3 regions of the Bradyrhizobium sp. SZCCHNR1093 genome follow, and region 3 is predicted to be linked to each of the others. Evidence: predicted binding sites of a transcription regulator. Region 3 holds the regulator's gene; each other region holds the start of a gene.
The links. The regulator PhoB, encoded in region 3, activates phosphate uptake and scavenging genes when phosphate is short. The targets are predictions, from matches to a motif close to TGTCATNNANCTGTCAT.

Region 1 (10,273 bases), on a different contig from region 3:
TTCCAGGAGCCGGCGCACCGTGAAGCGGATCCACGGCGCGGGCGAGGTGTTCTCGGCGGCGAGGAAGTTGAGACCGAATGCGACGAGCATTCCGGCCATCGTGCCGACGTAGCTGATCAGCAGCGTCTCTGCCAGCAGCTTGATCCACTTCTTGAAGCCCCAGAACCATTCGGGCAGATTGGTCCAGACCCGCTGCCCGTCGTCGAGCGTGAAGATGCGATCGAAGTAGCTGATGAAGTTGCCGAAGTAGGTATAGAACGTCCGCAGATTGACCTCGGCACCGATGGCCGCGGCGAAGAGCACCGCCAGGAATACCATGGCGGACAGGGCAAGACGCAATCGACGGCGCGAAACGGCCCGCCGATAGGTCTCGTTCAGAGCCGCAAGCTGCTGGCTTGGGAGGATCGAAACGGCAACAGCCATCGGGCTCGTGCTGCTCTTGGTTCGGACGTGTGAGGGATTCTTCAACGGACGAGCCGGGCCCCACGGGACCCGGCTTACCATCGATGGATCGTCGATCAGGACGCCTTCTTGCGCAGGCTGTCGACGAATTTGATCAGGTCGATCGTGCCGTCCCAGTCCTTCGTCGTGGCAGGGTGGAAGCCCTTCTTCTGGCCGTCGGAGAGACGGTCGAAGGCGGCCTTGTCCTTGATCGGCGCATCGAAGAAGGCCTTGGCGATCGCCGATTTCAGATCGTCCGGCAGGTCCGTGTTGTAGGCGTAGGGGCCGTTGATGATCGGCGCCGACTTGTGAATGATGCGGAAGTCGTCCTTCTTCATCGGCGAACCGTCAGCGTTCTTCAGCATGCCCTTGGTCAGCATCTGGGCCAACGTCGAATCGTTGTCGCTCGTCCATTGGTTGGCCGCGATGTCGACAGTCCCCTGGGACAGGGCCAGCACCGCGTTCTCGTGGCTGCCGGTGAAGACAACCTTGCCAAAATACGTCTCGGCGTCGGTCACGCCCATCTTGTTGAGCTCGAAGCGGGGCACGTTGTTGCCCGACGTTGAGTTCGGATCGACGAGGCCGAGATTCTTGCCCTTGAGGTCTTCGACCTTCCGGTACGGGCTGCTCGCCTTGACGAAGAACACCGAATAATAGCCGGTGCTGCCGTCGGAGTTGATGTCGTTGGCGAAGGCATCGGTCTTGACGCCGGTGAGCCGGGCGCGGGCAAACGACGCCGAGCCATAGCTCGCGATGTGGATGTTGCCGGCGCGCTGACCTTCGATCACGGCCGCGTAATCGTTGGCGATACGCAGCGTCACCTTCACGCCCAGCTCTTTCGAGAGATAGTTCACGAAAGGCGTCCAGCGCTCGGTGACACCCGAAGCGTTCTCTGCCGGGACCACGGCGAAGGTCAGCTCAGGATACTTCGCCTTCCAGTCCTCGGCTGACGCCGAGGCCGTGAAAGCCAGCGCAGCGACGCCCGCCAGAACGATGCGACGATTGATCATAACATGCCCTCTTGTTGCAGTAAGGAACAGGTCTCGCCCCCGCGCCATGCGGAAGCTCGAGCTTGCAGAAATCCGCGTCTCAGGCCACGGCGGCTTCGCCGAGTGCCGGCACCGTTGCCGCCGGTGCCGGATGGATCGAACCCATCACCTCGTCCGCCTCGAGATCGTAGAGCTCACGTGCGATCTGCGCCGTCAGCGCCGACGGCACGTCGTCGAACACGATCCGTCCGGTCGCCATGCCGATCAGGCGATCGCAATAGCTGCGCGCCAGATCGAGCGAATGCAGGTTGCAGACGACGGTGATGCCGAAATGCTTGTTGATGCGCAGCAGCGCGTCCATCACGATCTTGGTGTTACGGGGATCGAGCGAGGCGATCGGCTCGTCTGCGAGAATGATCTCGGGGTTCTGCACCATCGCGCGCGCGATCGCGACGCGCTGCTGCTGCCCGCCCGAGAGCTGATCGGCGCGCTGCGCTGCGAGGGAGGCCATGTCGAACTGCTCGAGCGCGGACAGCGCCATGGCGACATCCTCCGCCGGCCAGAGCTGCGCCAGCGAGCGCCACGACGGGATTTCGGCGAGTCGCCCCATCAGCACGTTCGTCAGCACGTCCAATCGGCCGACCAGATTGAACTGCTGGAAGATCATCGCCGAGCGCGCACGCCACTGCCGCAGATCGCGGCCGCGCAGCGCCGTCACGTCGAGATCCTTGAAGAGGATGCGGCCGCCGCTCACCGGGCTCAGACGATTGATGGACCGCAGCAAGGTCGACTTGCCGGCGCCGGAACGCCCGATCACGCCGACGAAGCTGCCGGGTGCAACTGAGAAGGATGCATTGTCGACTGCGGCTTTCATGCCAAAACGGCACGTCAGGCCATCCACCACCAGCATTGAATTCTCCAGACGCCTCGCTCTGGCCTATCGCTAGCGTCTGGATTCTACAGTTATGTGACAGCGACACCGCAGCGCCGCACTCGTCCACACGCCGGTCGCAGTCATGCAGATGTCACGCGCCTGTCATAGGGGAGATCCGACACCTTCACAGATGTAGAGAGTAGAGTCAGGACGTGAGATGGCCGGCAAGTCGCTTTCAATTGAACCAACCGTTGACCCTTCGGCCAAGCTCCAGGACGTGACGCTTGGCGCCTATTGTGAGGTCGGCGCCCGCACCATCCTGCAGGAGGTGACGATGGGCGACTACTCCTATGTGGTCAACGATTCCCAGATCACCTACACGACGATCGGGAAGTTCTGTTCGATCGCGGCGATGACCCGGATCAATCCGGGCAACCACCCGATGCAGCGGGCGACGCAGGCCCATTTCACCTATCGCGCCAGCGCCTATTTTCCAGGAGAGCCCGACGATGTGGAGTTCTTCGCCTGGCGGAGAGAGCATCATGTCCAGATCGGACACGATGTCTGGATCGGCCATGGCGCGATCGTGCTGCCGGGCCGCAACATCGGCACCGGCGCGGTCGTGGCGGCCGGAGCCATCGTGACCAAGGACGTTCCGGCCTATACCATCGTCGCCGGCAATCCGGCGCGGCCGATCAAGCGCCGGTTTCCGCGCGAGGTCGAGCAGCGGCTGCTGGATCTGGCGTGGTGGGATTGGAATCACGAGGCGCTGCGCGCGGCGCTGCCGGATTTCCGCAAGCTCGCGATCACTGCGTTTCTCGACAAATACGAAGCTGCCCTCGACGCGCGCGTCGCGGTGCGGCAGAGTGCCGCCCCATGACCGATATCTCCATCTCGCGGGGCCGCTGCCTCGTCGATACCGACCTCGTAGACACTTCCTTGATCATATCCGGCGGCGTGATCGCAGGCATCGGGACACCGGGACGCCGGTCGGGTCTCGAACTCGATGCGGAGGGACTCACCGTGCTCCCCGGCATCGTCGACATCCACGGCGATGCGTTCGAGCGCCAGATGATGCCGCGCGCCGGGGTCGACTTCCCGACCGACGTCGCGCTGATCGACAGCGACCGCCAGGCCATCAGCAATGGCATCACCACGGTCTTTCACGCGACGACCTGGTCATGGGAGCCGGGCCTGCGCAGCGCCGACAATGCGCGGCGCCTGCTCGAATCGATCGAAGCGCTGCGCCCGCGGCTCGCGGCCGACACGCGCTTCCATCTGCGCCACGAGACCTTCAATCTCGACGATGAGGAGGAGATCGGCCGGTGGCTCGCCGACCGGCGCGTTGACCTGTTCGCCTTCAACGATCACATGGATTCGACGGTGGCGAGTCTGGACAAGCCGCACAAGCGCCAGCGCATGGTCGACCGCACCGGCCTGCCCGGCGCTGAGTTCGACCGGTTGGTCGCGCGCATCGCCGCTCGCGCCGATGCCGTTCCGGCCTCGATCGCGCGGCTGGCCGAGATCGCACGCAAGGCTGGTGTCCGCATGCTGTCGCACGACGACGACAGCCCGGCCATGCGCAAGGCGTTTCGCAGCCAGGGAGTGACCATTGCAGAATTTCCGGTCAACGAGGAGACTGCACGCGAGGCCGCTCAAGGGGGCGACGCGATCGTATTCGGCGCGCCCAACGTCGTCCGTGGCGGCAGCCATACCGGGTGGACGAAGGCCAGCGACATGATCGCCAAGGGCCTCTGCTCGGTGCTGGCCTCCGACTACTACTATCCCGCGCCGCTGCTGGCAGCGTACCGGCTTGCTGCCGACGGCGTTCTTCCGCTGGTGCGCGCCTGGGATCTGATCTCGGGCGGCCCTGCACGCGCAGCCGGGCTGGCGGACCGCGGCGTGCTCGCCGAGGGCCGCCGCGCCGATATCATTCTGGTCGACGACCGCATGCCTTTGCGCCCCCGCGTCGTCGCTGTGATCGCGTCCGGCCGGCTGGTCTATCTCACCGAGATGGACCGGCTGAACGCCCGGCCGGCGCGTGCCATGGCGGCGGAGTAGCGAACCATGGCCAATTTTCCGCGCTATGCGATCTACTATGCTCCACCAGCGACAGCCGACCTGGCGGAATTCGGCGCGAGCCTGCTCGGTTACGACGCGTGGAGCGGCGATGACCGCAGCTTTCCGAGCGAGATCGTCCGCGCGGTTCCAGACTGGGCTGAGCTGACCGCAGACCCGCGCAAATACGGCTTTCACGCGACCTTGAAGGCTCCGTTCGAGCTGGCGGATGCGGAGAGCGAAGCCGCGCTCTGCGCCGCTTGTGCTGAGTTCGCGGCCACGCCGCGAGCCGTCCCGGCCATCCGTCCGATCGTGGACGCGATCAGCGGATTCATCGCGATGATCCCTGGCGAGCTGTCCCCCATCCTGCAGCAGTTCGCGGCCGATTGTGTCCAGGCCTTCGAGCCGTTTCGCGCACCGATGACCGCCGACGACCGTGCTCGGCGCAAGCCGGATCTGCTGACACCACGGCAGCGCGATCATCTCGATCGTTGGGGTTATCCCTATGTCATGGAGGATTTCCGCTTCCACATGACGCTGACCTGCCGGCTGTCCGACGAACGGCGCCGGCCGATCCTGACGATGCTGCAGGAGAGATTCGCGGTACTGTCACTGACAGAGCTCCGGATCGACAGGATTGTGTTGTTCCGCCAGCCCAATGCCCACCAGCGTTTCCGCATCATCGGAGACTGGCCGCTCATGGCCATCCAAGGCAGCTAGCGAGCGCGGCTGAGGTCGCGAGAAATCATTGTCGATCGATCGACAGGCTCGCGCTTGAATTTGATGCCGAGACAGTTTCGCTCATGGTGATGAAAATCTGCGAGGAGACTATGGTCAGATCATCGCGCAGCAAGGCGAAATAACAGACGCGATCTGCTGAAAAGCTGACAACACTGTGCGCTGTGCCACACCTTGCATCGTGCCGCGCCGTGATCTGCCGACGGCTTGTCGCCTTGCTGCCGCTTCAGGAGTCGCCGTGGTCAAACGTGCATCGCTACTAAGGCGATAATGTCAATTTTGCCACTTCGGCCGCACAAAGAAATTGCACGTCGGCCGCCGTCGAGACCGTCAACACGAGGTCGCATGGCACTCCGACTCAGCGGGACATCAACCTCCTTTTGCCGTGGCGACGACGCGCGCGCTCCAGCTGTCGTCGCTCGATGTCCGATCGCAATGTCACGAAGCCGACGCTCTAAGCCAGCTCCATCCACAAGCTCCCCATCGCCACGACCTCGCACTTGCAGCATGTTGCCGCCAAGTGTCGGGTTTTCGACAATCCACTGCTACTAAAAACGAATGGCATATCGCTTGCAATGCACAATGAGCCTCGCTATTGCAGCGCAATAATTTTCTTGGAGTGCCCCAATGCTCGGAATCGGAAGCAAGCTGCCATCGTTTGAAATCGTCGGCGTGAAACCCGGCTTTCATCTTCAGGAAGAGAAGGGCGAGAGCGCCTTCGAGACCCTGACCGAGACCAGCTTCCCCGGAAAATGGAAGATCATCTTCTTCTATCCGAAGGACTTCACCTTCGTCTGCCCGACCGAGATCGCCGAGTTCGCGCGCCTTGCGAAGGATTTCGCGGATCGTGACGCCGTCGTGCTCGGCGGCTCGACCGACAACGAGTTCTGCAAGCTGGCTTGGCGGCGCGACCACAAGGATCTGCACAAGCTGCCGATCTGGCAATTCGCCGACACCAAGGGCGCATTGGTCGACGGCCTCGGCGTCCGCTCGCCCGACGGCGTCGCCTACCGCTACACCTTCATCGTCGATCCCGACAACACGATCCAGCACGTCTATGCGACCAACCTGAATGTCGGCCGCGCTCCGAAGGACACGCTGCGCGTGCTCGACGCGCTGCAGACCGACGAGCTCTGCCCGTGCAACCGCGAAGTCGGCGGCGAGACCCTGAAGGTCGCCTGATCATGTCGATCGAGCAACTGAAGGACCAGATCCCGGACTTCGCCAAGGACATCAGGCTCAACCTGTCGTCAATGGCCTCCGACGAGACGCTGTCGCCGCAGGCCAAATATGGCCTGTTCGTCGCGTGCGCGATTGCGACTCGCAATCCGAGCGTCGTGGCGGCGTTGGAATCGGTTGCGGCCGCGCAGCTGTCGCCCGCCGCTCTGGCGGCGGCGAAATCGGCCGCCGCGATCATGGCCATGAACAACGTCTACTACCGCTTCGTGCACCTTGCCTCGAACAAGGAGTACGCGACGATGCCGGCCCGGCTGCGGATGAACGTCATCGCCAACCCCGGCATCGACAAGGCCGATTTCGAGCTGTGGTCGCTCGCGGTGTCCGCCATCAACGGCTGCGGCACCTGCATCGATTCGCACGAGAAGGTCCTGCAGGACGCGGGCGTGCCCGCGGCCACGATCCAGACCGCCGTACGCTTTGCCGCCATCATCCAGTCGGTTGCCGTTGCGATCGAAGCCGCTTGTGTGTCCGTCGCGTTGGCGGCGGAATAAAAATCGATCGGATATGTGAATGCGGCCGGCATTGTCCGGCCGCATTTGTTTTTCGCCCTTTCTCGCCTGAGTTGCAGAGTTTCGCGGCGCGCCTGCAACTCCTCGGTCCGCTAAGCCCCTGACCTCGCGGCAAAGTCGAGATGACTGCGGCATCCTGATACTCCAGCCGATCTTTCCGCAAAGCGCAGAACTCGGCCTCGGTCTCGCGCATCGCGAGCAATCACCGATGCGGCGCGCCGGGAAATTTCCATCAAATAGCCTTACCTACTCACCCTTCCCGACAAGAACATTGATCAGCTTAGGGACCAAGCAACATCGATTGTGACCAGGGCGCGCGAAAACGATGGCGTGCATGTCGGAAGGAAACCGGACCTGTCGGTCTCGACGGAAGCGTTGATGCAATGTCCCCGATGTCGCATCATGCGCGCTTCGGTTGGACCGCGCGCGCCCGACGTCCTGAAGCTATCTCCCACGACACGTTCGTCGGAGACAGGAGGCTAGTGATGAGTGCTCCAGATCAGAACGATCCGGCGAAACCAGCGCCGCCCTGGGCGAACGAAGAGCTCCGCAGATATGCGCCGCGCCGCCGCCAGACGGAGGCCGGCCCGACGGCATTCGATCCGCCCGCCGACGGCGTCCCCCTGCCGCATCATCTGGTGTCCCGGCCAAGCTTCCTGCCGGCGCGGCCAGCGGCCCTTGACCTCGACGATGAGGAGGTGCACCGCGCCTGGAGCGCGAAGCTCGATCCCGTGGTGATGCCCCTGCCGCCGGAGGATCCGGACAAATCGTTGCGGCTGGGCAGCATCATCAAGATCGGCGCCGCCGTCGGCATCGCGGCCTCCATCGCCCTGATGGTGGTCAACATGGTCTCCTTCGAGAACGGCGGGCCGACGCCGGGCGGCAAGAGCCCGATCATGCCGACCGCCGTGCTGGAAAGCCTGGCCCAGATCGATCCCGCGGAAGCCAAGGTCGCCCAGGAAGACCCGCCGCAGACGGTCGCCGCGCTCGCGGCTCCCAGCAGTACAGAACTGACGATGCGGCCATGGCCCTCGGCGCCCACGTCGCCTGCGCCGGCCGCGGCAGCACCGACGGTCTCGCCCCCCTCCCCTGCGCTCCCGATGGCCTCGCCTCGCCCGACCGTTCCGTTGCCGCGAGACGAGGTCGATGCCCTGATGAAGCGCGGACGCGACCTGCTCGCCGCGGGCGACGTCGCCAGCGCGCGCCTGATCCTGACGCGGCTTTCCGACGCCGGGATTGCGGACGCCTCCCTCCTGCTCGCGCGCACCTATGACCCGGCCGAACTGACGAAATCGCGGTTGCTCGGTGCCGTTCCCGACGCAGCCAAGGCGCGCGCCTGGTATCTCAGGGCTGCGGAGCAAGGATCGCCGGAAGCCAGCCGACGCATCTCGGCTGCGCGCTAACGCATAAATCTCGGAGCGCTCGAGACGCGCCCCCGACCGCTCCCTGCGAGACGGTCGGCCGCGATCTGCTGCGCCCGAGAACCAAATATCGATGGGAGGACTGATGATGAACGGCATCCATGCTGCAGTTCGCGCCTGCTTGGCCGCCAGATGGAGCCGACGTCGCAGACCACGGGATGCAAAGAACAGCCCCCCTCGAGCAGCCGCATGCCTCGCGCTGGCTCTGTCCGCTCCGCTGGCGCTGACCGGACATCAAGCGGTCGCCGCGGACAACGAGATTCGCATCGGCAACACTATGCCCTACAGCGGCCCGGCTCTCGCCTATGGCGTCATCGGCAAGACGATCGCGGCCTACTTCAACAAGATCAATGCCGAAGGCGGCATTAACGGCCGGCGCGTCAACTTCATTTCCTACGACGACGGCTATGCGCCGCAGAAGACGGTCGAGATGACCCGCAAGCTCGTCGAGGAGGACAATGTCCTCCTGATGTTCGCCAGCCTGGGCACGGCTCCCAACCTGGCGGTCCGCCCTTATCTCAACGCCAACAAAGTTCCGCAATTGTTCGTGGCATCCGGCTCCTCGCAATGGGACCAGCCCCACGACTTTCCGTGGACCATGGGCTTTCAGCCGAGCTACCAGGCCGAGGCGCACGTCTATGCCCAGTACCTGCTGGAGACCCACAGCCGCGGCAAGATCGCGCTTCTCTATCAGGACGATGATTTCGGCAAGGATTACGTCAAGGGGTTGAAGGACGGCCTGGGTGGCAAGCTTCCGATCGTCGCAGAAGCGACCTACAAGGTGACGGACGCCAACGTCAATCAGCAGATCGCCACGTTGAAGGCATCCGGCGCCGACATCTTCTTCGACGTGACCACGCCCAAGTTCGCCGTGATGGCGATCCGCCGCGCGGCCGAGCTCGGCTGGCGTCCGGACCACATCATCTCGACGGTCTCGGAATCGGTCTCCGCCGTGATGCAGCCGGCCGGCCTGCAGAATGCCGAAGGCATCTTGTCCGCGGGCTATTACTACGAGGGCGAGGAGGCCGCGGCTGCGGGCGATCCATCCTACCGCGAATGGTCCGCCTTCATGGACCGCTATTTGCCCGACGTACCGAGAAGCAATGGTCTTGCGACCTTCGGCTACCTCGCGGCAAACGCGATGGTCGCAGTGCTGCGGAGTTGCGGCGACGACCTGTCGCGCGACAATATCATGAAGCAGGCGGCATCCCTGAAGAGCCTCAAATTGCCGATGCTGACGCCCGGCATCACCGTCAACACCAGCACCCATGATCACGCGCCGCTGGAGCAGATGCAGATGATGCAGTTCACCGGCGGCAAGTGGCAGCGCTTCGGTCCGGTCCGGAGCGGTATCGATCCCGGCAGCGTCAGCGATTCCTTCAAGACCATCTTCCGTTACGGCACGGCGAAGCGCGATCTGGCCAACCAGCTGAATGCCAATACCGTCACGCTGATGACCGGCTCATTCGGCAGCACCTACGCCAACATGGGCGCGGACCTCGCATCCGCGCTCGACAAGGGAACGGAGCTGCGCATCCTTCCCGTGATCGGCCGCGGCTCGGTGCAATCGGTCGCCGACATCCTGCTGCTGCGCGGCGTCGACGCCGGCATCATCCGCAAGGACACCCTGGCCTTTCTCGAGCGCAAGGACTTCGCCAACAATATCCGCGAACAACTGGTCTATGTCGCCAAGCTGTTCAACGAGGAGATGCACGTGCTGGCGCCGAGATCGATCGCCAGCCTGAACGAGCTCGACGGCAAGACCATCGCCGTCGACCTGCCCGACGGCGGCACCTTCGTCACCTCGATCAACGTGTTCGAGCGCCTCGGGATCAGGCCGCATCTGCTCTATATCGAGCCGCGGCTGGCGCTGGACATGCTGCGCAAGGGCGACATCGACGCGATCATCACGGTCGAGGGCAAGCCGGTGCAATGGCTGAGCCAGGTCAGCGATCCCAATCTGCATCTCGTGCCCGTCGACTACGACAAGGCTCTGCACGACGA
Region 2 (10,273 bases), on a different contig from region 3:
GGGACGTCAACATTCGAGGCAGCATGAACGCGGAAATCGAACACGAGCTCACGCCGGACCAATGGGAGACGCTGAAGGCGCTTCGCATTCCCGCGCGTGAACGCCGCAGGCTGAACGGCGTGATTGTCGACGAGCTCACTGCATTTGGACTCGTCGCAATCGACAATGGCGCCGCGACGCTCACCGTCGCCGGGCGCAAGGTTCTCATCAGAGGATCCTCACGCCTGCTCGACGTCGCAGCCTGATCTTTCGGAGCCCGGCCTTCCCTTTTTGAAGAGCCGCGCGCCGAATTCACCACAAGGATTTCCGCGCGCGCTCGGGCCACTCGCGATCGTACGCCGCGCTGTCGATATCGTTGGCCGTCATCGCCGCAAGAATCTGTCCCGGCGTCGGCAGTTGCCGCGGGTCGACGCGCTTGTCAGGGTTCCAGAGATCGGCACGAACGATCGCGCGGGCGCATTGGAAGTAGATCTCTTCCACCGCCATGACCAGGACGGAGCGCGGCGGCTTGCCTTCCATCCGGAACGACTCCAACAGATCGGGAGCCGTCGACAGATGACCGTGTCCGTTCACACGCAGTGTATTGCCCGATCCCGGAATCAGGAACAGCAGACCGATCCGCGGATCGCGCACGATATTGCGCAGGGAATCCACGCGATTGTTGCCGCGGCGATCCGGCATCATCAGGGTCTTGTCATCGTGGATACGGATGAAGCCGGGAAGATCGCCGCGGGGCGAACAGTCGAGACCTTCAGGACCGCAGGTCGCGAGCGCCACGAACGGCGACTTCTCGATCATGATCCGGTAGTGCGGCGTCACGCGATCAGCCACCTTCGCCGTCGATGCCAGCCCCGTCTCGCCATAGATCGCCTCGAGCTGCTCAATCGTGGTGATGATCGACATGGCCGCCTCCTCCCTCGGATCCGATCGGTTCTGCGTCGATCGGTCGCTTGATGATTTCCGCCAGCCTGTGACCGTGCGGCTCGGGATCGCCGACATTGACGATCGTGACATCCGCCACGGTGTCTTCGCTCACCGCCCGGTGAAGACGCTCACCGATATCGCCGTCACTCGGACGGTGCCGCTTGCCGAGCCGTTCGGCGAGAACATCTGCCGGCGCAGTGATGGCGACGACGATGACGTCGGCATAGTCCCGGCGCGCGGCGGGAATGATCGTTCGCGAGACGTTCACGACCACGATGCGGCCGGCCAGGATGTCATTCTTGATCGCGCGCGGCACGCCGTAGTCATGTCCGTGGGCCTCCCAATGCAGCGCGAACTCACCGGCGCTGAGCGCCTCACGAAAAGCGGACGCGCTCATCTCGAGATTATCCTCGAAAGCCGAGGCCTCGCGCGTGACGATCCGCCGCGGAAAAACGATCCGGTCATCGCTGGCGCATTCGCGGCGCGCCACGTTGAGCAAGGTGTCCTTGCCCGCGCCGCTCGGCCCGACCACCAGGATCAGGCGGCCGGGACCGAGCTTCTCGGATGTCTTCGCCGATGCAACCTCGGTTCCGCTCATGCCACCCGCTGCCCTTCCCGCCAGACGCTGCGCACGACCGACAACTGTCCCGCGACATGAACACGGATCAAGTCCGCACGCTTGCCTGCGGCGATCTCACCGCGATCATGCAGGCCGACGGCATCGGCGGGCGCCTTGGTGACGGTGCGGACGGCTGCGGCAAGATCGATGGAGGGCACCCGCTGCGGCAATTGCAGCGCGCCCATCAGCAGGCTCGACGGTACGTAGTCCGACGACAGAATGTCGAGCAGGCCCTCGCGCGCGAGGTCCACGGCGGCGATATTGCCGGAGTGAGACCCGCCGCGCACGACGTTGGGAGCGCCCATCAGAATGCTGATGCCCGCCTGGTGAAGGCCCCGCGCGGCTTCCATCGTGGTTGGAAACTCCGCGACTGCGATGCCGTCCTTGATCGCGTCCGCGACGTTCTCCTCAGTGGTGTCGTCATGACTGGCCAGGGGTACGTCATGGGTCTTCGCCAGCGCAACGATGTCGCGCATGTTCGGTGCCGCATAGGCCTGCTGATAGGCGAATCGCCGCGCGAACATCACGTCGAGCTCTGCATCGGTCTTGCCGCCGCTCTTGCCGCGATAGTAGTCGCGCAGCTTGCCTTCGTCGCGAAACTGGCGCTGCCCGGGCGTATGATCCATCAGCGACATCAGCCGCACATCCGGGCGCCCGGCCAGCTGCCGCGCCTCCTCGACCACGGTCGGCATCGGCACCTCGCAGCGCAGATGCAGAAAGTGATCGGACCGCAGCAACCCGCCGTCGCGCGCCGTCGCGATCGCATCCGCGAGCACATTGGCCTGGCCGTCGACGCCCTCGGCGCCCTCTTCGCTCCACACCCGCAGCGAATCCAGCACCGTCGTGATGCCCGCGGTCGCAAGCTGCCCGTCATAGGAAATGACGGCAGCAACGGGATCCCAGTAGACCTTCGGGCGCGGCACGAAATGCGCTTCGAGGTGATCGGTGTGCAGTTCGACCAGGCCGGGCATCAACAGGTCGCCGCCGGCATCCAGGCTGCCAACCGGCGCTGTCCCCTCGCCCAGTTCGGCGATCCGGCCTCCCGCGATCGCCACCCAGCCCTGCTCGACGACGCGGTCGGCGAGGACCAGCCTGGCATTTCCTATCACGAGATCGGACATGTTCGCGCTCATCTGCAATTGTCCCTTTACGCCGCCGCGGCGAATGTCATGACGTCGACCATGCGATCCGCAATCTGCGCGCGGATCTCGTCATCATGCACGATCGCGAGCATCGCCACTCCGTCCTTCTTCTTCGCTGCGATCAGGTCGACCACAACCGCGCGGTTCGCCGCATCGAGCGACGCGGTCGGCTCGTCGAGCAACAGCACCGGAACTTCGGAGATGAAGCCGCGCGCGATGTTGACCCGCTGCTGCTCGCCGCCCGAGAAGGTCGACGGCGGCAGCGACCACAGCCGCTCGGGAATGTTCAGCCGTCGCAGCAGCCCACCTGCCCGCACCCGCGCATCGTCGCGCGGCAAGCCGGCCGCGAGCAGCGGTTCGGCAACAACATCGAGTGCAGGGACGCGCGGCACCGCGCGCAGGAATTGGCTGACATAGCCGATGGTCTGCCGCCTCGCATTCAGGACCAGGCGCGGCTCGGCGCCGGCGAGATCGGTCATCTCGCCCTGGTGCCGGACGCCGATGCGGCCGCCATCGCAACGGTAATTGCCGAAGATCATCTTCAGGATCGACGACTTGCCAGCGCCCGACGGTCCCGACAACACGACGCATTCGCCCGCCTTGACCTGGAACGACACGCCGCGCACCACGGGCAGCGATATGCCGCCCTGCAGATGCATGGTGAAGGTCTTCTCTGCATTCTCGACATCGATCATCACGGTCATCGCATTGGGCCCAATTGCATCATGGCGGCAGGATCGAGGACACGAGGAGCTGCGTGTAAGGCTCGCGCGGATCATCGAGCACCTGGTCGGTGAGACCGGTCTCGATCACCCGCCCCTCCTTCATGACCATCACACGATGAGACAGCAACCGCGCCACGGCCAGATCGTGGGTCACGACGATGGCGGCGAGGCCAAGCTCGTTGACGAGGCTGCGCATCAGATCGAGCAGGCGCGCCTGCACGGACACGTCGAGCCCCCCAGTCGGCTCATCCATGAACACGAGCCTGGGCTCGGTCACGAGATTGCGCGCGATCTGCAGCCGCTGCCGCATGCCGCCGGAATAGGTCCGCGGCGCATCGTCGATGCGGGCGACGTCGATCTCCACGCGCGCGAGCCATGACGAGGCGGTCTGCCTGATCCGGCCATAGTTATTCCAGCCGACCGCCATCAGCCGCTCGCCAACATTGGCGCCCGCCGAAACCGCCATGCGCAGGCCTTGCGCCGGGTCCTGATGGACATAGCCCCAATCGGTGCGAAACAGAAAACGGCGTTCGGACTCCCCGAGCCCGGCAAGATCGCGCAGCACCCCGTCACGCATCCGATAGGACACGCGGCCAGCCGTCGGCGCCAGTTGCGCCGACAACATCTGCAAGAGTGTCGATTTGCCCGAGCCGGACTCGCCGACAATGGCGAGCACCTCGCCGGGATAGAGCACGAACGAGACGTCGCGGCATGCCGCCAACCGGCCGTAGCTCTTTGCAAGCCCCTCGGCGACGAGCAGCGGCTGATCGGAGGCGCTGATCATCTCAGCCATGGGCGCTCTCCCTGTGCGGGGCGGCGCTCTGCGCGCCACGATGTCCGGACGCCTGGCGGCCCTCGCAGTAATCGGTATCGGAGCACACGAACATGCGGCTGCCCTTGTCGTCGGTCACGATCTCGTCCAGATAGGAATCCTCCGCGCCGCACAGCGCGCAGGGCGCGTCGAACTTGTAGCGCGTAAACGGATGGTCCTCGAAGTCCAGCGAGACGACCGATGTAAACGGCGGAATGGCATAGATTCGCTTCTCGCGTCCCGCGCCGAACAATTGCAGCGCCGGGCAATTGTCCATCTTGGGATTGTCGAACTTCGGCGTCGGCGACGGATCCATCACGTAGCGCGCATTGACCTTGACCGGATAGGCGTAGGAGGTCGCGATGTGACCGAAGCGTGCGATGTCCTCATAGAGCTTGACGTGCATCAGTCCATACTCGGCCAGCGCATGCATGCGGCGGGTCTCGGTCTCGCGCGGCTCGAGAAAGCGCAGCGGCTCCGGGATCGGCACCTGATAGACCAGCACCTGCCCCTCGTGAAGCGGCGCCTCGGGAATTCGGTGACGGGTCTGGATCACGCTCGCCTCTTCCGTCGACGTCGTGGTCGCGACGCCCGCAGTCTTGGCGAAGAATTTGCGGATCGAGATCGCATTGGTCGTATCGTCCGAGCCCTGGTCGATGACCTTGAGCACGTCGTCGGGACCGAGAATGGCGGCGGTGACCTGCACGCCGCCGGTGCCCCAGCCATAGGGCATCGGCATCTCGCGGCTCGCGAACGGCACCTGATAGCCCGGAATCGCGATCGCCTTCAGGATCGCGCGGCGGATCATCCGCTTGGTCTGCTCGTCGAGATAAGCGAAGTTGTACGTCGGCGCGTTCATTCCGCAGCTTCCTTCAATTCAGGAGCGGCATTGGCCTCGGCGAACTCCTGGCGCAGCTTGCGCAGCAGGCCGAGCTCGGACTGGAAGTCGACATAGTGCGGCAGCTTCAGATGCTCGACGAACCCGGTCGCCTGCACATTGTCGGAGTGCGACATCACGAACTCCTCATCCTGCGCCGGTGCAACCATATCCTCGCCGAGCTCGCGCGCGCGCAAGGCTCGGTCGACGAGGGCCATCGACATCGTCTTGCGCTCGCTCTGCCCGAAGGCGAGACCGTAACCGCGCGTGAAGCACGGCGGCTCGGTGGCCGACCCCTTGAACTGGTTCACCATCTGGCATTCGGTCAGCTCGACCGATCCGAGCGGCACCGCAAAGCCGATCTCCTCGGCCAAGAACTCGACCTCGACTTCGCCGAAGCGGATCTCGCCGGCGAAGGGATGATTGCGGCCATAGCCGCGCTGGGTCGAGTAGCCGAGCGCGAGCAGAAACCCCTCGTCACCGCGTGCGAGATTCTGCAACCGCAGATCACGATCGGCGGGAAAGCCTAGGGGATCGCGGGTGAGATCGCCGACCGGCGCGCCAACCTCGGCTTGCGGCGACGGCTCGATCAAGCCGTCCTGGCCGAGAATGTCGGTGACACGTGGCGTCGGCGCATTCGGCGCCTCGGCACGGGCCGGCGGCTCCGGCTCGGCGCCTGCCGCCAACTGCGGATCGAGCAGCCGATGCGTATAGTCGAAGGTCGGCCCGAGCACCTGGCCGCCGGGAATGTCCTTGAAGGTCGAGGAGACGCGCCGCTGCACCCGCATCGCGCCGGTGTCGACCGGCTCGCTTGCGCCGAAGCGCGACAAGGTCGCGCGGAAGGCGCGCACCAGGAAGATCGCCTCGATCAGATCGCCACGCGCCTGCTTGATTGCGAGCGCCGCGAGCTCGCGGTCGTACAGCGAGCCCTCGGTCATCACGCGATCGACGGCAAGCCCCAACTGCTCGGAGATCTGCGCCAGCGACAGCTCCGGCACGTCGCGATCACCCCGGCGCTCATGCGCCAGCAGCCGGTGCGCGTTCTCGATGGCGCGCTCGCCACCTTTCACGGCGACATACATGCCTTACTCTCCTGCGGAAACGAGTCGGGTCGTCCGCGGGATGGCGACGATGGACGAGCCATCGACGAGCACCACATCGACACCACGCGGAAACAGCTTCTCATTGATCGACAGCCGCTCGAACAGGTCGGCGGGCGCGACCGTTGCACGGAACAATGTCGTCCCGTCGATGCCCGGACCGCGCAGCTTGAACGCCGGCCCTCCGGACAAGCTCGGCACCTGCAGGATCAGCGTCGTCGAGCGATCGGGGTACTCAGCACTGCCGAGCGCGAATGAATTCAAATCAGGCAGCGCTTCGGGGTCCGCCGCCACTGCAAAGCAGGCGAGCGCGGCATTGGCGACGATCGGCGCCCCGGTGTGAAACTTGAGCCAGGCGCCGACCTCGGGCGTGCCGGCGAGCGGCGCATCGAGCCAGATCGGCGTATCATGATCGAACAGCGTCAACGCGATCGCGGCAGCACCAGGCATCATGGACGAGGGCCGGCCGACATTGACCTCGACCTGCCGCACATTTCCCGGACGCGCCATGGCCTCCATGACGGTACGGAAGGTCGATTGCGCGGACAGGACATTGTCGGCGAAACCAGGCTGCAGATCGGAAGCGGCGGCAGCCATCAGCCTTCTCCTCGCACCATCGTATAGAAATCGACACGCGTGGCCGCAGCCTCCTCTGCGCGGTGCTCGCGCGAAGTGCGCATCTGCGCCTGCAGCGGCGCAACCACCTGCGTCTCGATCGATCGCGTGTGGCTTGGTGACTGGATCATCGCGTCACACAGCGCCATCAGACGCGCCTTGGCGGCGTCGCGTCCGAGCACATAGCCGAACCCGACCTCGCCGCTCTCCAGCCGTACCGCGGCGCGCGACACCGTCGCCTCGCCGACATTGAACGGCGCTCCATCACCGCCGATCCGGCCCCGCAGCATCACGAGGCCATTCTCCGCCGGGCGCAGGTCGCGATGCTCAGGCAGCGCGAGGCCATCGAGCCTGGCGCGGATGTCCGCATGCGAGGCATGCGCCAATACCCGCATCACCGCCCTGCGCCGGTCCTGCATCGCCGTCTCGCCGTCCATCTTCATCCCGATCTTGCCGATACGAAGTTGTCTATGTTAATAGACAACTTCGTATCGAAGCGCCATGACTGTTTGATGACATGGACGTGATTTCGAGGCCGGACAGCGGGGAGCCGCGATGAGCATGCAGGGCGCCGATTCGGGCGTGGCGCTGTGGCGGCGGGTGGCCGACGGCATCGAGCGCGACATCGCCGACGGCCGCTTCGCCGCCGGCACGCGCCTGCCCGGCGAGACCGAGATCGCCGAAACCTACCGCGTCAACCGTCATACGGTACGGCGCGCGCTCGCGACCTTGGCGCAGCGCGGCCTCGTGCGCGCCGAGCGCGGCAGCGGCACCTATGTCGAAGCGCCTCGTCTGTCATATCCGCTGAGATCGCGAACCAGGTTCTCCGAGATCGTGGGCGCCGGCGGGCGTGAGCCTCGTGGGCAGTTGATCGCAGCGTCCGAAGAGCCCGCAACGCGCGAACTCGCGCGCGAGCTGCGATTGAAGACGGGTGCTCCGCTGGTCCGAATCGAGGCACTGCGTCTTGCCGACAAGACCCCGATCTGCGTCAGCACGTCCTGGCTGTCGTCCGAGCGATTTCCCGAGGCCGGTCACATCTTCGCGTCGGTCCGCTCGATGACGGCGCTGCTCGCGCATTACGGCATTCGCGACTATCGCCGCGGCACGACCAGGATCACGGCAGCCATCGCCGACGCAAGCGACGCCGCACGGCTCGACCTCGCGATTGGGCGCCCGGTGCTAGTCGTCGACAGCACCGACATCGATGCCGATGCGACGCCGCTCGTCAGCAAGCGCTCGCGCTTCGCCGCGGAGCGCGTGACGTTCGAGGTCGAGAGCTAGACCAGACATCCATGGCTTTGTCGCGTCCTTGCGCGCTCAGTCGATGAGCGTGCCGTCTTGATTGAAGAACGGATGCGGCCCGTCGAAATCCCCGATCGGCACCTGATGCGTGACGACCGTTCCGAATCCCGGTCCTGGAAACCAGGCATGAAGGTGAAAGGCCGGCGGCTCGATCCGGAAGGATGGGGGTCGAAGCTCGGCCAGGTCGAGAGCGACGGCATGGTTCGGTGCCGGGCAAATCGCACAGGGAATGCCGGCAAACCGGGTCAGTGCCGCGCGGTGGACGTGACCGCATCCGATCAGTTGCACCCGCGGATGGCGCGTGAGGATGGCCGCGAGATCGTCGGCGTTGCGCAGGTTCTGCCGGTCCATGTGCCAGATGCCAGTGGCGAACGGCGGATGATGCAGAAACAGCAAGGCCGGCTTTTCGCTGGAGGCGGACAGCGCGGCGTCGAGCCATTGGAGACTCGCCTCATCGAGCTCGCCATGCGGATGGCCGGGCACGCTGGAATCGAGCAGAAGCAGATCGAGATCGGCCAACGCCACATGCCGGTTCAGCGGACCGGTAGGTCCACCATGGAGAGTGCCCGGAAACGCCGCGCGCATCAGCTCGCGTGAATCGTGATTGCCGGGCACGGCGGCGAATGGAATCTCGAGTTCGCCGAGAAGATCCTTGAGATGATCGTACTCGGCCGGCGACGGCGTATCGGCGAGATCGCCCGAGATCACCACCAGATCGAGCTTCGGCTCGAACCGGTTGAGTTCCGCGATGCTACGGGCCAGCGCACGCGCCGTATCGACCCGGCGGTAGGCGAGCCGGCCGGGCGCCTTGATGTGCAGATCGGAAATCTGTGCGATGGTGACGGGACGCCTAGTCATGCTGATCCGCCTTGCTCCGGCAGCAGACGAATGGCGCTCGGCTCAATCGACAGGCCGATCCGCTCACCCGCGCTGACCCTGATCGTATTCGGTGCGTCCACCGTCAGTGGAACGGCGGCGGCGTCGCGGACGATGATCCGCTGGCGATCACCGGCGAAGCGGACGCTGTCGACGAGGCCGGTCAGGCACGATGCCGCCGCGTCGACGATGCCGATCGTTTCCGGCCGAACCATCGCCACCGCCTTGCTGCGCGAGCCGGGCTCAGCGATCGGCTGTCTCCCTCCGGGCAGAACGAGGTGAGCGCAGTCGACCTGAGCCTCGATGATGTTGGCCGCGCCGACGAACTCCGCGACGAAGCGGTCGGCGGGCGTGAAATAGATCTCGCGCGGCGTCCCGACCTGGGCGATGGCGCCCTTGCGCATGACGACGATGCGGTCGCCGAGCTCCATGGCTTCGGCCTGGTCATGCGTGACGTAGATTGCGGTGATGCCGAGCGTACGCAACAGGCCGTTGAGCTCGCCGCGCAACCGCTCGCGGAGCGCTGCGTCCAAGGCTGTGAGCGGCTCGTCGAGCAGCAGCACGCTCGGCCGGATGGCGACCGCGCGCGCGAGCGCGACGCGCTGGCGCTGACCGCCCGAGAGCTGATCGATGCGCCGATCTTCGAGGCCGGCGAGGTTGGTCAGCGCGACCAGCTCGGCGACCCGCGCGGCGCGCTCCGGCTTGGGCACGCCGCGGATCTTGAGCCCGTAGCCGATATTGTCAGCGACGGTCATGTTGGGGAACAGCGCGTAGGATTGAAACACCATGCCGACATTGCGTTTCTCGATCGGCTGCCTCGTCAGATCCTTGCCGTCGAAAAGCACGCGCCCGCCCGCATCGGGTGTTTCGAGCCCGGCCACGATCCGCAGCAACGTGGTCTTGCCGCAGCCGGACGGCCCCAACAGCACCAGCGTCTCGCTCTGCGCGATGTCGAGCGTGGCGCGCGCGAGCGCGCAGGTCCCGTCGGCAAAGGTCTTGCCGCAATTCTCGACCTTCAGCGCGGCTCCATGCCGGGTCATCGGGCTCACCGCAGGCTCCCTCTCTCGCCGATCCATTGCATGGCCACCAGCAGAGGGATGATCATGACGAAGAAGATCAGCGTGTAGGCGGATGCGACCTCCAGCCGCATCGATGCGTAGCTGTCGGCGAGGCCGACCGGCAGCGTCTTGGTCAGCGGCGTATGCAACATCCAAGTCAAGTTGAATTCTCCGAGGGATAGCGTCACCACCATGAGGCTGCCGGCCAGGATCCCCGGCGCGGC
Region 3 (10,273 bases):
GCTGGACGGCGAGACGCTCGCCAACATCTATCTCGGCAAGATCACCAAGTGGGATGACGCCGCGATCAAGAAGCTCAACCCCAGCGTCAAGCTGCCGTCCGATGCGATCGCCGTGGTCCGCCGCTCCGACGGCTCGGGCACGACCTTCAACTTCACCTACTACCTCTCCGAGGTGAGCGCCGACTGGAAGAGCAAGATCGGCTTCAACACCGCCGTCGAGTGGCCGGTCGGTGTCGGCGCCAAGGGCAACGAGGGTGTGTCCGGCAACATCGGCCAGACCAAGAACTCGATCGGCTATGTCGAGTACGCCTATGCCAAGCAGAACAAGCTCACCTACACCGGCATGATGAACAAGGCCGGCAAGACCGTGCAGCCGACCGTCGAGGCCTTCCAGGCCGCGGCCGCGAATGCCGACTGGGCCAAGGCTCCCGGCTACTACGTGATCCTCGCCAACCAGCCCGGCGACAAGTCCTGGCCGATGACGGCGGCGACCTTTATCCTGATGCACAAGGAGCCGGCCGACAAGGCGGCGTCCGGCGAAGCCATCAAGTTCTTCAAGTGGTCGTTCGAGAAGGGCGGCAAGATGGCTGAGGAGCTCGACTACATCCCGATGCCCGACAGCGTCGTGAAGCTGATCGAGAAGACCTGGTCGGCCGACATCAAGAGCTGAGCTGGACGTATCGAAAATCCCCTCTCCCGGCCTCCGGGGGAGGGACGCTACCGGGGTTGCGGCGTGTCCAAGGAACAGGGGGCAGAATTGGCAGAGATGGCGGTTCAGACCGAAGTCAGCGATATCGCGGCCGCTGCCGGACCCTATGACCGGGCACGCGCGCTCAACGCCTTCAAGCTCGGCGACGTGACCTTCTATTGGATCACGCGGCTGTCCGCGATCTCCGTCCTGTTGATCCTGGGCGGCATCATCCTGTCGCTCATCGTCGGCGCATGGCCGGCCATGAGAGAATATGGCTTCGAATTCCTGTGGACGCGGCGCTGGGCGCCGTCGGCCGATCCGCCGGTGCTCGGTGCGCTCGGCCCTATCTACGGCACCTTGGTCACGTCCTTCATTGCGATGCTGATCGCCATTCCGGTCGGTCTGGGCATTGCGATCTTCCTCACCGAGCTGTGCCCGCAATGGCTGCGCCGTCCGATCGGACTTGCCATCGAGCTGCTCGCCGGCATTCCGTCGATCATCTACGGCATGTGGGGCTTCTTCGTGCTGGGGCCGTTCCTGGCCTATACGTTCCAGCCGTTCATGATCAATCTCTGCGCCGGCATCCCCGTGCTGCAGGACATCTTCGCCGGTCCGCCGTCCTATCTCAGCCTGTTCAACGCCTCGCTGATCCTGGCGATCATGGTGTTGCCGTTCATCACCTCGATCTCGGTCGACGTGTTCAAGACCGTCCCGCCGGTGCTGAAGGAAGCCGCTTACGGGGTCGGCTGCACCACCTGGGAGGTCGTGCGCAGCGTCGTCATTCCCTACACCCGCGTCGGCGTCATCGGCGGCGTCATGCTGGCGCTGGGCCGTGCGCTCGGCGAAACGATGGCGGTGACCTTCATCATCGGCAACTCGTTCCGGATCTCATCCTCGATCTTCGCGCCGGGCACCACGATCTCGGCCGCCATCGCCTCCGAATTCCAGGAGAGCGACGGGCTGCACCAGTCGAGCCTGATCCTGCTCGGCCTGCTGCTGTTCGTGCTCACCTTCTTCGTGCTGGCGAGCGCGCGGCTGATGCTCATGCGGCTCGAAGCCAAGGCGGGAAAATAAGCCATGTCCAGCGCTGATACGCTTACACTCGATGCGCCGGTCAATCCGATCTATGCGCGCCGGCGCCGCAGGGACATCGTGATCCGCGGCCTCTGCGTCGCCGCCGCGATGTTCGGCGTCACCTGGCTGGCGCTGATCCTGTTCACGCTGTTCTATAACGGACTCGCCGGCCTCAGCCTGCAGGTTTTTGCCGCCGACACGCCGCCACCCGGCTCCAGCGAAGGCGGCCTGCGCAACGCCATCGTCGGCTCCTTGATCATGACGATCATCGGCGTCGGCATCGGCGCGCCGCTCGGCCTGTTCGCCGGCACCTATCTCGCCGAATACGGCCGCAACGACCGCCTGACCTCGGTGATCCGCTTCATCAACGACATCCTGCTGTCGGCGCCCTCGATCATCATCGGCCTGTTCATCTATGGTGCGGTCGTGGTGCCGATGGGCGGCTTCTCGGCACTCGCGGGTTCCCTTGCATTGGCGGTCATCGTGATCCCGGTGGTGCTGCGCACCACCGAGGACATGCTGCTGCTCGTGCCCAACCCGCTGCGCGAGGCGGCGTCTGCGCTCGGCCTGCCGCGCTCGCTGGTGATCCGCCGCATCGCCTATCGGGCGGCGCGCTCGGGCCTCATCACCGGCGTGCTGCTTGCCACCGCCCGCGTCGCCGGCGAGACCGCGCCTCTGCTGTTCACCGCGCTGTCGAACCAGTTCTGGAGCCTCAACCTTTCCAGGACGATGGCGAACCTGCCCGTCACCATCAACAATTTCGTCCAGAGCCCTTATGCCTACTGGAAGCAACTGGCCTGGAGCGGAGCCCTTCTCATCACTCTGGCCGTGCTCGCCCTGAACATCGGTGCACGCATTCTTGGCGCCGAGAGGAACACCAAATGACCGAACTGTCCGTCTCCGTCAGTCAGCCCAATCACGCTCTTCACGGCAAGGCGCTTCCGGATGCGCCGGCCAAGGTGACCGCGCGCAACCTCAACTTCTACTACGGCGACCATCACGCGCTGAAGAACATCAACCTGTCGCTGGGCACCAACCGCGTCACCGCGTTCATCGGCCCGTCCGGCTGCGGCAAGTCCACGCTGCTGCGCATCTTCAACCGGATGTACGATCTCTATCCGGGCCAGCGGGCGACCGGGCAGCTGATGCTCGACAACACCAACATCCTCGATCCCAAGCTCGATCTGAATCTGCTGCGCGCCCGGGTCGGCATGGTGTTCCAGAAGCCGACGCCGTTCCCGATGACGATCTACGAAAACATCGCCTTCGGCATCCGCCTCTATGAGAAGATCTCGAAGTCGGAGATGGACGACCGGGTCGAGAAGGCGCTGCGCGGCGGCGCGTTGTGGAACGAGGTCAAGGACAAGCTCAACGCCTCGGGCCTGTCGCTGTCCGGCGGCCAGCAGCAGCGGCTGTGCATCGCGCGCACCGTGGCGGTCCGGCCGGAGGTGATCTTGTTCGACGAGCCGTGCTCGGCGCTCGATCCGATCTCGACCGCCAAGGTCGAGGAGCTGATCCAGGAGCTGGCCGAAAACTATACGATCGCCATCGTGACGCATAACATGCAGCAGGCGGCGCGCGTCTCCGACAAGACCGCCTTCATGTATCTCGGCGAGCTGATCGAGTTCGACGACACCAGCAAGATCTTCACTTCGCCGAGTGATCGGCGGACCCAGGATTACATCACCGGCCGGTTCGGCTGACGCCGACGACATTGCCTTCAGGAGATCATCATGGCCAGTGAACATACCGCCAAGGCGTTCGACAGCGATCTGCAGGACCTGACCCGTCTGGTATCGGAGATGGGCGGCCTCGCGGAGCGGCTGATCGTCGATTCCGTCGATGCGCTGGTGCGGCGCGACATCGCGCTCGGCCAGAAGGTGGTCGCCACCGACGCCGAGGTCGACAAGCTGCAGCGCATCATCGAGGAGCGCGCCGTGCTCACGATCGCCCGTCGCCAGCCGATGGCGGTCGACCTGCGCGAGATCGTCGGCGCGATGCGCGTGGCGACCGATCTGGAGCGCATCGGCGACCTCGCCAAGAACATCGGCAAGCGCGTCGCGGCGCTGGAGAGCGACTTCCATCCGCTGAAGCTGATCCGCGGCCTCGAGCACATGACCGATCTGGTGCAGTCGCAGGTCAAGACGGTGCTGGACGCCTATGCCGCGCATGACCTGCCGGCGGCGATGACGGTGTGGAAGGGCGACGAGGAAGTCGACGCCATCTGCACCTCGCTGTTCCGCGAGCTCCTGACCTACATGATGGAGGATCCGCGCAACATCTCGTTCTGCATCCACCTGATGTTCTGCGCCAAGAACATCGAGCGCATCGGCGATCACGCGACCAACATCGCCGAGACTGTATTCTATATGATCGAAGGCCAGCAGATCATGGACAAGCGCCCGAAGGGCGACATGACGAGCTTCGCGACGACGATTCCCGGTAACTAAGAGAGACGGTTCAGACATGGGCGCCCGAATTCTGGTGGTGGAGGACGAGGAGGCGCTGACGACGCTGCTGCGCTACAACCTCGAGGCCGAAGGCTACGAGGTCGAGACCGTGGCGCGCGGCGACGAGGCCGACACGCGGCTGAAGGAGCGCGTTCCGGATCTCGTCGTGCTCGACTGGATGCTGCCGGGCCTCTCCGGCATCGAGCTGTGCCGCCGCCTGCGCGCGCGGACCGAGACCCGGCAATTGCCGATCATCATGCTGACGGCGCGCGGCGAGGAGAGCGAGCGCGTGCGCGGACTCGCCACCGGCGCCGACGACTACATCGTCAAGCCGTTCTCGGTGCCGGAGCTCCTGGCGCGCGTGAAAGGCCTGCTGCGGCGGGCGAGCCCGGAGCGGCTGGCGACCGTGCTGTCCTATGGCGACATCGAGCTCGACCGCGAGAAACGCCGCGTGGCGCGCTCGGGGCGGCCGATCGATCTCGGCCCGACCGAATACCGCCTGCTCGAATTCTTCCTCGAGCACCCCGGCCGCGTGTTCAGCCGCGAACAGCTGCTCGACAGCGTTTGGGGCCGCGACATCTACATCGACGAGCGCACCGTCGACGTCCATATCGGCCGCCTGCGCAAGCTGCTCAATCCCGGCCGCGAGCAGGACCCGATCCGCACCGTGCGCGGCGCCGGTTATGCGCTCGATGATCGCTTCGCCAAGAGCGAGCAGGTGTAAGGGCGATGGGCGTGAGGATGAAGAAGGTGTGAGGCGCGAGCGGGCCCGATTGAGGAGATCGCGGTCCGCTTTCCGCCACGCCGCCGCCGTCTTGATCGTGTCTGCTTCGTGGCCCGTCACGATGTTTCGGTCCCAGCGGACGCCCTTGATCAAGACCATCATCATATCTCTTGTCATGCTGCTCGGCAGCTTGGCGGGCGCCCCGGCCGCCGAGCTCGAGGACGCGGTCGCGGCGGCAGGCAACGGGCAGCATGCGGCGGCGATGCGACGGCTGCTGCCGCTGGCCGCCAAGGGCGATGCGCGGGCGCAGTTCGACGTCGGCTTCATGCAGGCGTTCGGCTGGGGCGTGCCGCGTAATCCGAGCGAGGCGCTGGCCTGGTACCGCAAGGCCGCCGATCAGGGGCTCGCCGTCGCGCAACATTATCTCGGCATCGCCTACGTCAATGGCGAGGGTGTTGCCTCCAACTACGGCGAAGCCAGTCGCTGGTTCAGCCGCGCCGCGGCGCAGGGCTTCGCCCAGTCGCAATACATGCTCGGCCTGATGCTGCTCGACGGCCGCGGTGTGAAACAGGACGTCGTGCAGGGCTATGCCTGGCTGGTGATGGCGGGCCGTAGTGGCGTGCGATCGGCCGGCCGCGACGTGCAGCGGGTCAGGTTGACCGAGCCGCAGCGCGTCCAGGCCCAGAGCGCCATTGCGTCCTGGCAGCCGAAACCGGAATCGGCGGATGCGGGCATTGCCACTCCGCGTCCGGAGCAATTGCTCGGGCTCGATCGCCACATCGGCGAGGTCGTCGATCCCACCTCCTGGCCGGCGTCGTCGATCGGCGTCGTCACCGTCGCGCAATACTCGAGCGGCGGCTGGTGCACCGGCACCCTGGTGGCGCCGCGCGTCGTGCTCACCGCCGCGCATTGCGTCTTCAACGGCGTGGCGCAGGTCAGCCCCGGCAATGTCCGCTTCCTGGCCGGCATGAACCGTGGCACGCCGGCGGCATCGTCGGTCGCCGACAAGCTGATCGTGGCGCCCGATTTCGTCCCGACCCGGCACGACAGATGGTCGCTCGACCGCTCGCCCGCCGATTGGGCGCTGATCGTGCTGAAGGATGCGCTGCCGTCGAAGCCGGTGGCGGTCAAGGCGCTGACCCGCGAGGAGCTCGCGGCTGCGACCACGGCCGGAACCATCTCCGAGATCGGCTATGGCCAGGAGCGGCGCTATTCGCCGACCGGCCAGCGCAATTGCAGCGCCGGCATGACCGGGGATGCCCGGCTGTTGACAGTGCATTGCCTGGCCAATTTCGGCTATTCGGGCTCGCCGATCCTGGCCGAGGTCGGCGGGGAGCCGGCCGTGGTCGGCATCTTCTCGGCGTTCCACGAGGAGACCCGGCTGATGTTCGCCGCCCCCGCGAGCCAGTTCGAGGCGGTCGTGCGCCGCGAGATCGCGGCGCAGAGTGCCTCGGCGCGGTGAGGGAAGGAGCGAGAGAGACGAGGTCCCGCCGCTGGTCATGATCTGTGCGTGACTGGATAGCGGGTTGCCAAGCGAGAGGGCGGTCCGGGAAGCGCCACCCAGGTTTTCCTGCAGCTTTCGCCTGCAGCGGGGCCTTTACCGAACTGGCCTAGCTCTTGCTATAGTCCGAGTATGACGATTGTTCCAATTGATCATCCTCGGGCCGCGCGGCTGCTGTGGTGGCGGTCGCAGCCCGGCCGCAACGTTGCGCTCGTCGGCGGGCTGGTCGCGGCCAACGCGCTCGCCTGGGCCTGGGCATTCGCGCTCTACGCCGACCGGCCCGCCATCGTCGGCACCGCGATGCTGGCCTGGCTGCTCGGGCTGCGCCATGCGGTCGATGCGGATCACATCGCGGCCATCGACAACGTCGTGCGGAAGCTGGTGCAGGACGGTAACCCTCCGCGCGCCGCCGGCCTCTATTTTGCGCTCGGCCATTCCAGCGTCGTCGTCATCGCCACCATCGTCGTGAGCCTCATCGCCGGCGCCGACCTCCTGGATGAAGAGAGTGCGATCAGGGCGATCGGCGGCGTCATCGGCACGTCGGTATCGGCCGGCTTCCTGCTGCTTATCGCGTTGGCGAACCTCATTCTGTTCGTGAACCTCTGGCGCCGCGCCGCACAGCCGCAGTCCGAGATGGAAACAGCCGGAAACAGCGGACGGGGCATCCTCATCCGCCTGCTGCGCCCCGTGCTCCGCCTGGTGGGACGCGCCTGGCACATGTATCCGCTCGGCTTCCTGTTCGGTCTCGGCTTCGACACCGCGAGCGAGATCGGGCTTCTCAGCCTGTCGGCGACCGAGGCTGCGCGCGGCGCGAGCCTCGCCCATGTGCTGGTATTCCCGGCGCTGTTCGCGGCTGCGATGGCCACCGTCGACACCGCCGACAGCATGCTGATGGTCGGCGCCTATCGCTGGGCGCTGACCGATCCCGCACGCAAGCTGCGCTATAACCTCGTGATCACCGGCGCATCCGTTGCCATCGCGCTGGTGATCGGCAGCTTCGAGGCGTTCACGCTGTTGGCGCCGCGGCTTGGCCTGACGGGGGGATGGGCTGACGTCGCCACCGCGCTGGGCGGCGACGTCGCCAATCTCGGGCTCGTCGCGATCGGCGTGTTCGGACTGATCTGGGCGGTCGCCATGCTGCTCGGTCGCAGTCAGCGCGGTTCCGAGGCGACGCCCGGCGAAGCGCTTGCCAGCGTTCGTGCGGGGGCGCTAAACCCGCCGGCGATACGAAGCGGAACGCATAAGACGGGCTAGGAGCGGGGCCTCATGATGGTCGGCTCGGAGGGAACGATCAGGATGCTGTGGCTGCAGGGCGCGAGCTGCGGCGGCTGCACGATGTCGATCCTGGAAAGCGGCGCGTCCGGCTGGTTCGACGAATTGCGCCAATCCGGCATCGATCTGGTATGGCATCCCTCCGTCAGCGAGCAGACCGGGGACGAGGTGGTGGAGCTGTTGGAGGCGATCCGCGACGGTCGCGAGCGGCTCGATCTGCTGGTGCTCGAAGGCTCGGTGGCGCGCGGACCTGGTCTGACCGGCCGCTTCAACATGCTCGCCGGCACCAACCGCTCGATCTATCACTGGCTGCTCGATCTGGCGCCGCTGGCCGACTACGTCGTTGCCGTCGGCAGCTGCGCCGCCTATGGCGGCATTCCCGCGGCTGGCATCAATCCGACCGATGCGGTCGGACTGCAGTTCGAGGGCAGCGATATCGGCGGCGCGCTTGGCGCGGCCTTCCGCTCGAAACGCGGGCTGCCGGTGATCAACGTCGCAGGCTGTGCGCCGCATCCGGGCTGGATGATGGAGAGCCTGCTGGCGCTTACCTCGGGCGATCTGACGGCAGACGGCCTCGACACAGTCGGCCGTCCGACCTTCATCGCCAACCACCTCGCTCATCACGGCTGCTCACGCAACGAGTTCTACGAGTTCAAGGCGAGTGCGGAAGCGATGTCAGAGCGCGGTTGCCTGATGGAGCATCTCGGCTGCCGCGCAACGCAGGCGGTCGGCGACTGCAATCAGCGCTCGTGGAACGGCGGCGGCTCCTGCACCAAGGGCGGTTATGCCTGCATCGCCTGCACCTCGCCGGGCTTCGAGAGCGCGCAGAACTATCTGGAGACGGCGAAGCTCGCCGGCATCCCCGTCGGCCTTCCCACCGACATGCCGAAAGCCTGGTTCGTCGCGCTCGCAGCGCTGTCGAAATCGGCCACGCCGCGCCGCGTCCGACTCAATGCGACGGCCGATCATGTCGTGGTGCCGCCGGGCCGTTCCGGCGACAAGCGCCGTCCATGACGCGGATCACGGTCGGACCGTTCAATCGTGTCGAAGGCGATCTCGAGGTCAGGCTCGATATCGAGAGCGGCCGCGTCGCGCGGGCGGAGGTGACGGCGCCGCTCTATCGGGGTTTCGAGCAGATCCTTGAGGGCCGGCCGCCGCTCGACGCCCTGGTGATCGCGCCGCGCATCTGCGGCATCTGCTCCGTGTCGCAATCGATCGCGGCCGCCGCGGCGTTGCGCCAGGCCATGGGCATTGCGGCAGCACCAAACGGCATCCTCGCGAGCAACATCGCGCACGCGGCCGAGAACGCGGCGGATCATCTGACGCATTTCTACATCTTCTTCATGCCGGACTTCGCCCGCGATGCTTATGCCTCGCACGCTTGGCATTCGGCCGCGGCCGAACGTTTCGCGGCGACGAAGGGCAGCGCTGCCCGCGATGCGCTGCCGGCGCGCGCGCGACTGCTGGAGATCATGGGCCTGATCGCCGGCAAATGGCCGCACAGTCTCGCCTTCCAGCCAGGCGGGACGACCCGCGCGATCGAGCTCGGCGAGCGCGTGCGGCTCAGCGCGATCGCGGCGTCGTTTCGCGGTTTCCTTGAGCGCGTCCTGTTCGCCGACAAGTTGGAGAACGTGCTCGCCTTGTCGACGCCGGACGAACTCGACCGTTGGCGCGAGGGCCGAGCCGGCGACTTCGCGCATTTCCTTCGGCTGGCCGATGCGCTCGCGCTGGCCGACCTCGGCAGCGGACCAGGTCTCTTGATGAGCTTCGGCGCGTATCACGACTTCAATGGAGCTCGTTTTCGCGCTGGCGTCCGCACGAGCAGTGGCGAGGTCCAGGCTTTGCCGTCGGACGGCATCACCGAGGACGTCTCGCACGCCTGGATGCACGATACGTCGCTCGATCCGTCCGAGAGCCGCACCGTGCCCGATGCCGACAAAGCCGACGCCTATAGCTGGTGCAAGGCGCCGCGTCTCGCGGGAGAACCGGTCGAGGTCGGCGCTCTCGCAAGGCAGGCCATCGACGGTCAGCCGTTGGTCACCGCGCTGCTCGCGAGCGGTCGCAGCAATGTCCGCAATCGTGTCATCGCCCGGCTGATCGAAACCGCGCAGCTCGCGCTGTCGATCGAGCACTGGATCAAGGCATTGCGTCTCAACGAGCCGTTTTGCGAAAACAGCGCCAGCGCGGTCGACGGCAATTTCGTCGGGCTCGTGGAAGCTGCGCGCGGCAGCCTCGGCCACTGGCTCGCAGTGCGCTCCGGCCGGATCGAGCGTTATCAGATCATCGCGCCGACGAGCTGGAATTTTTCGCCGCGCGACGCCAACGGCGTTGCGGGCCCGCTCGAGCAGGCGCTCGTCGGCACCGAGGTCGGCGATGCCGGCGCGCGTGCGGTCGGCATCCAGCACGTGGTGCGGTCGTTCGATCCCTGCATGGTCTGCACGGCGCATTGAGCGCGCTGCACACAGGCAGGCGGCAAGCGGAAACAAGATTGTCGGTGCAAAGCGCGTGATTTCCGATTGTCGCGCGCGATCCACCACCGAAGGCTCCGTCGCTGCGATCGC

Region 1: phnC (phosphonate ABC transporter ATP-binding protein) is a predicted target of PhoB. The motif match lies at 2,454-2,470, and genes of this name have one in related genera.
Region 2: phnF (phosphonate metabolism transcriptional regulator PhnF) is a predicted target of PhoB. The motif match lies at 7,315-7,331, and genes of this name have one in related genera.

Annotation. Positions count from the first base shown of each region.
Region 1 covers NZ_JAUHJJ010000017.1:56,137-66,409, reverse strand. Annotated here, with positions in the region: gene phnE (phosphonate ABC transporter, permease protein PhnE) at 1-423, opposite strand, end outside; gene phnD (phosphonate ABC transporter substrate-binding protein) at 519-1,451, opposite strand; gene phnC (phosphonate ABC transporter ATP-binding protein) at 1,531-2,340, opposite strand; gene QX070_RS31325 (chloramphenicol acetyltransferase) at 2,522-3,184, shown strand; gene QX070_RS31320 (alpha-D-ribose 1-methylphosphonate 5-triphosphate diphosphatase) at 3,181-4,365, shown strand; gene QX070_RS31315 (DUF1045 domain-containing protein) at 4,372-5,082, shown strand; gene QX070_RS31310 (peroxiredoxin) at 5,728-6,282, shown strand; gene QX070_RS31305 (carboxymuconolactone decarboxylase family protein) at 6,285-6,830, shown strand; gene QX070_RS31300 (sel1 repeat family protein) at 7,334-8,251, shown strand; gene QX070_RS31295 (ABC transporter substrate-binding protein) at 8,355-10,273, shown strand, end outside.
Region 2 covers NZ_JAUHJJ010000017.1:70,305-80,577, reverse strand. Annotated here, with positions in the region: gene QX070_RS31425 (hypothetical protein) at 24-245, shown strand; gene QX070_RS31420 (pyridoxamine 5'-phosphate oxidase family protein) at 292-903, opposite strand; gene phnN (phosphonate metabolism protein/1,5-bisphosphokinase (PRPP-forming) PhnN) at 881-1,522, opposite strand; gene QX070_RS31410 (alpha-D-ribose 1-methylphosphonate 5-triphosphate diphosphatase) at 1,519-2,676, opposite strand; gene phnL (phosphonate C-P lyase system protein PhnL) at 2,691-3,389, opposite strand; gene phnK (phosphonate C-P lyase system protein PhnK) at 3,409-4,203, opposite strand; gene QX070_RS31395 (alpha-D-ribose 1-methylphosphonate 5-phosphate C-P-lyase PhnJ) at 4,196-5,080, opposite strand; gene QX070_RS31390 (carbon-phosphorus lyase complex subunit PhnI) at 5,077-6,180, opposite strand; gene phnH (phosphonate C-P lyase system protein PhnH) at 6,184-6,795, opposite strand; gene phnG (phosphonate C-P lyase system protein PhnG) at 6,795-7,250, opposite strand; gene phnF (phosphonate metabolism transcriptional regulator PhnF) at 7,369-8,094, shown strand; gene QX070_RS31370 (phosphodiesterase) at 8,131-8,973, opposite strand; gene QX070_RS31365 (ABC transporter ATP-binding protein) at 8,970-10,031, opposite strand; gene QX070_RS31360 (ABC transporter permease) at 10,037-10,273, opposite strand, start outside.
Region 3 covers NZ_JAUHJJ010000002.1:919,726-929,998, forward strand. Annotated here, with positions in the region: gene pstS (phosphate ABC transporter substrate-binding protein PstS) at 1-670, shown strand, start outside; gene pstC (phosphate ABC transporter permease subunit PstC) at 767-1,765, shown strand; gene pstA (phosphate ABC transporter permease PstA) at 1,769-2,650, shown strand; gene pstB (phosphate ABC transporter ATP-binding protein PstB) at 2,647-3,468, shown strand; gene phoU (phosphate signaling complex protein PhoU) at 3,499-4,215, shown strand; gene phoB (phosphate regulon transcriptional regulator PhoB) at 4,232-4,939, shown strand; gene QX070_RS09915 (trypsin-like serine protease) at 5,085-6,401, shown strand; gene QX070_RS09920 (HoxN/HupN/NixA family nickel/cobalt transporter) at 6,573-7,694, shown strand; gene QX070_RS09925 (HupU protein) at 7,710-8,726, shown strand; gene QX070_RS09930 (nickel-dependent hydrogenase large subunit) at 8,723-10,162, shown strand.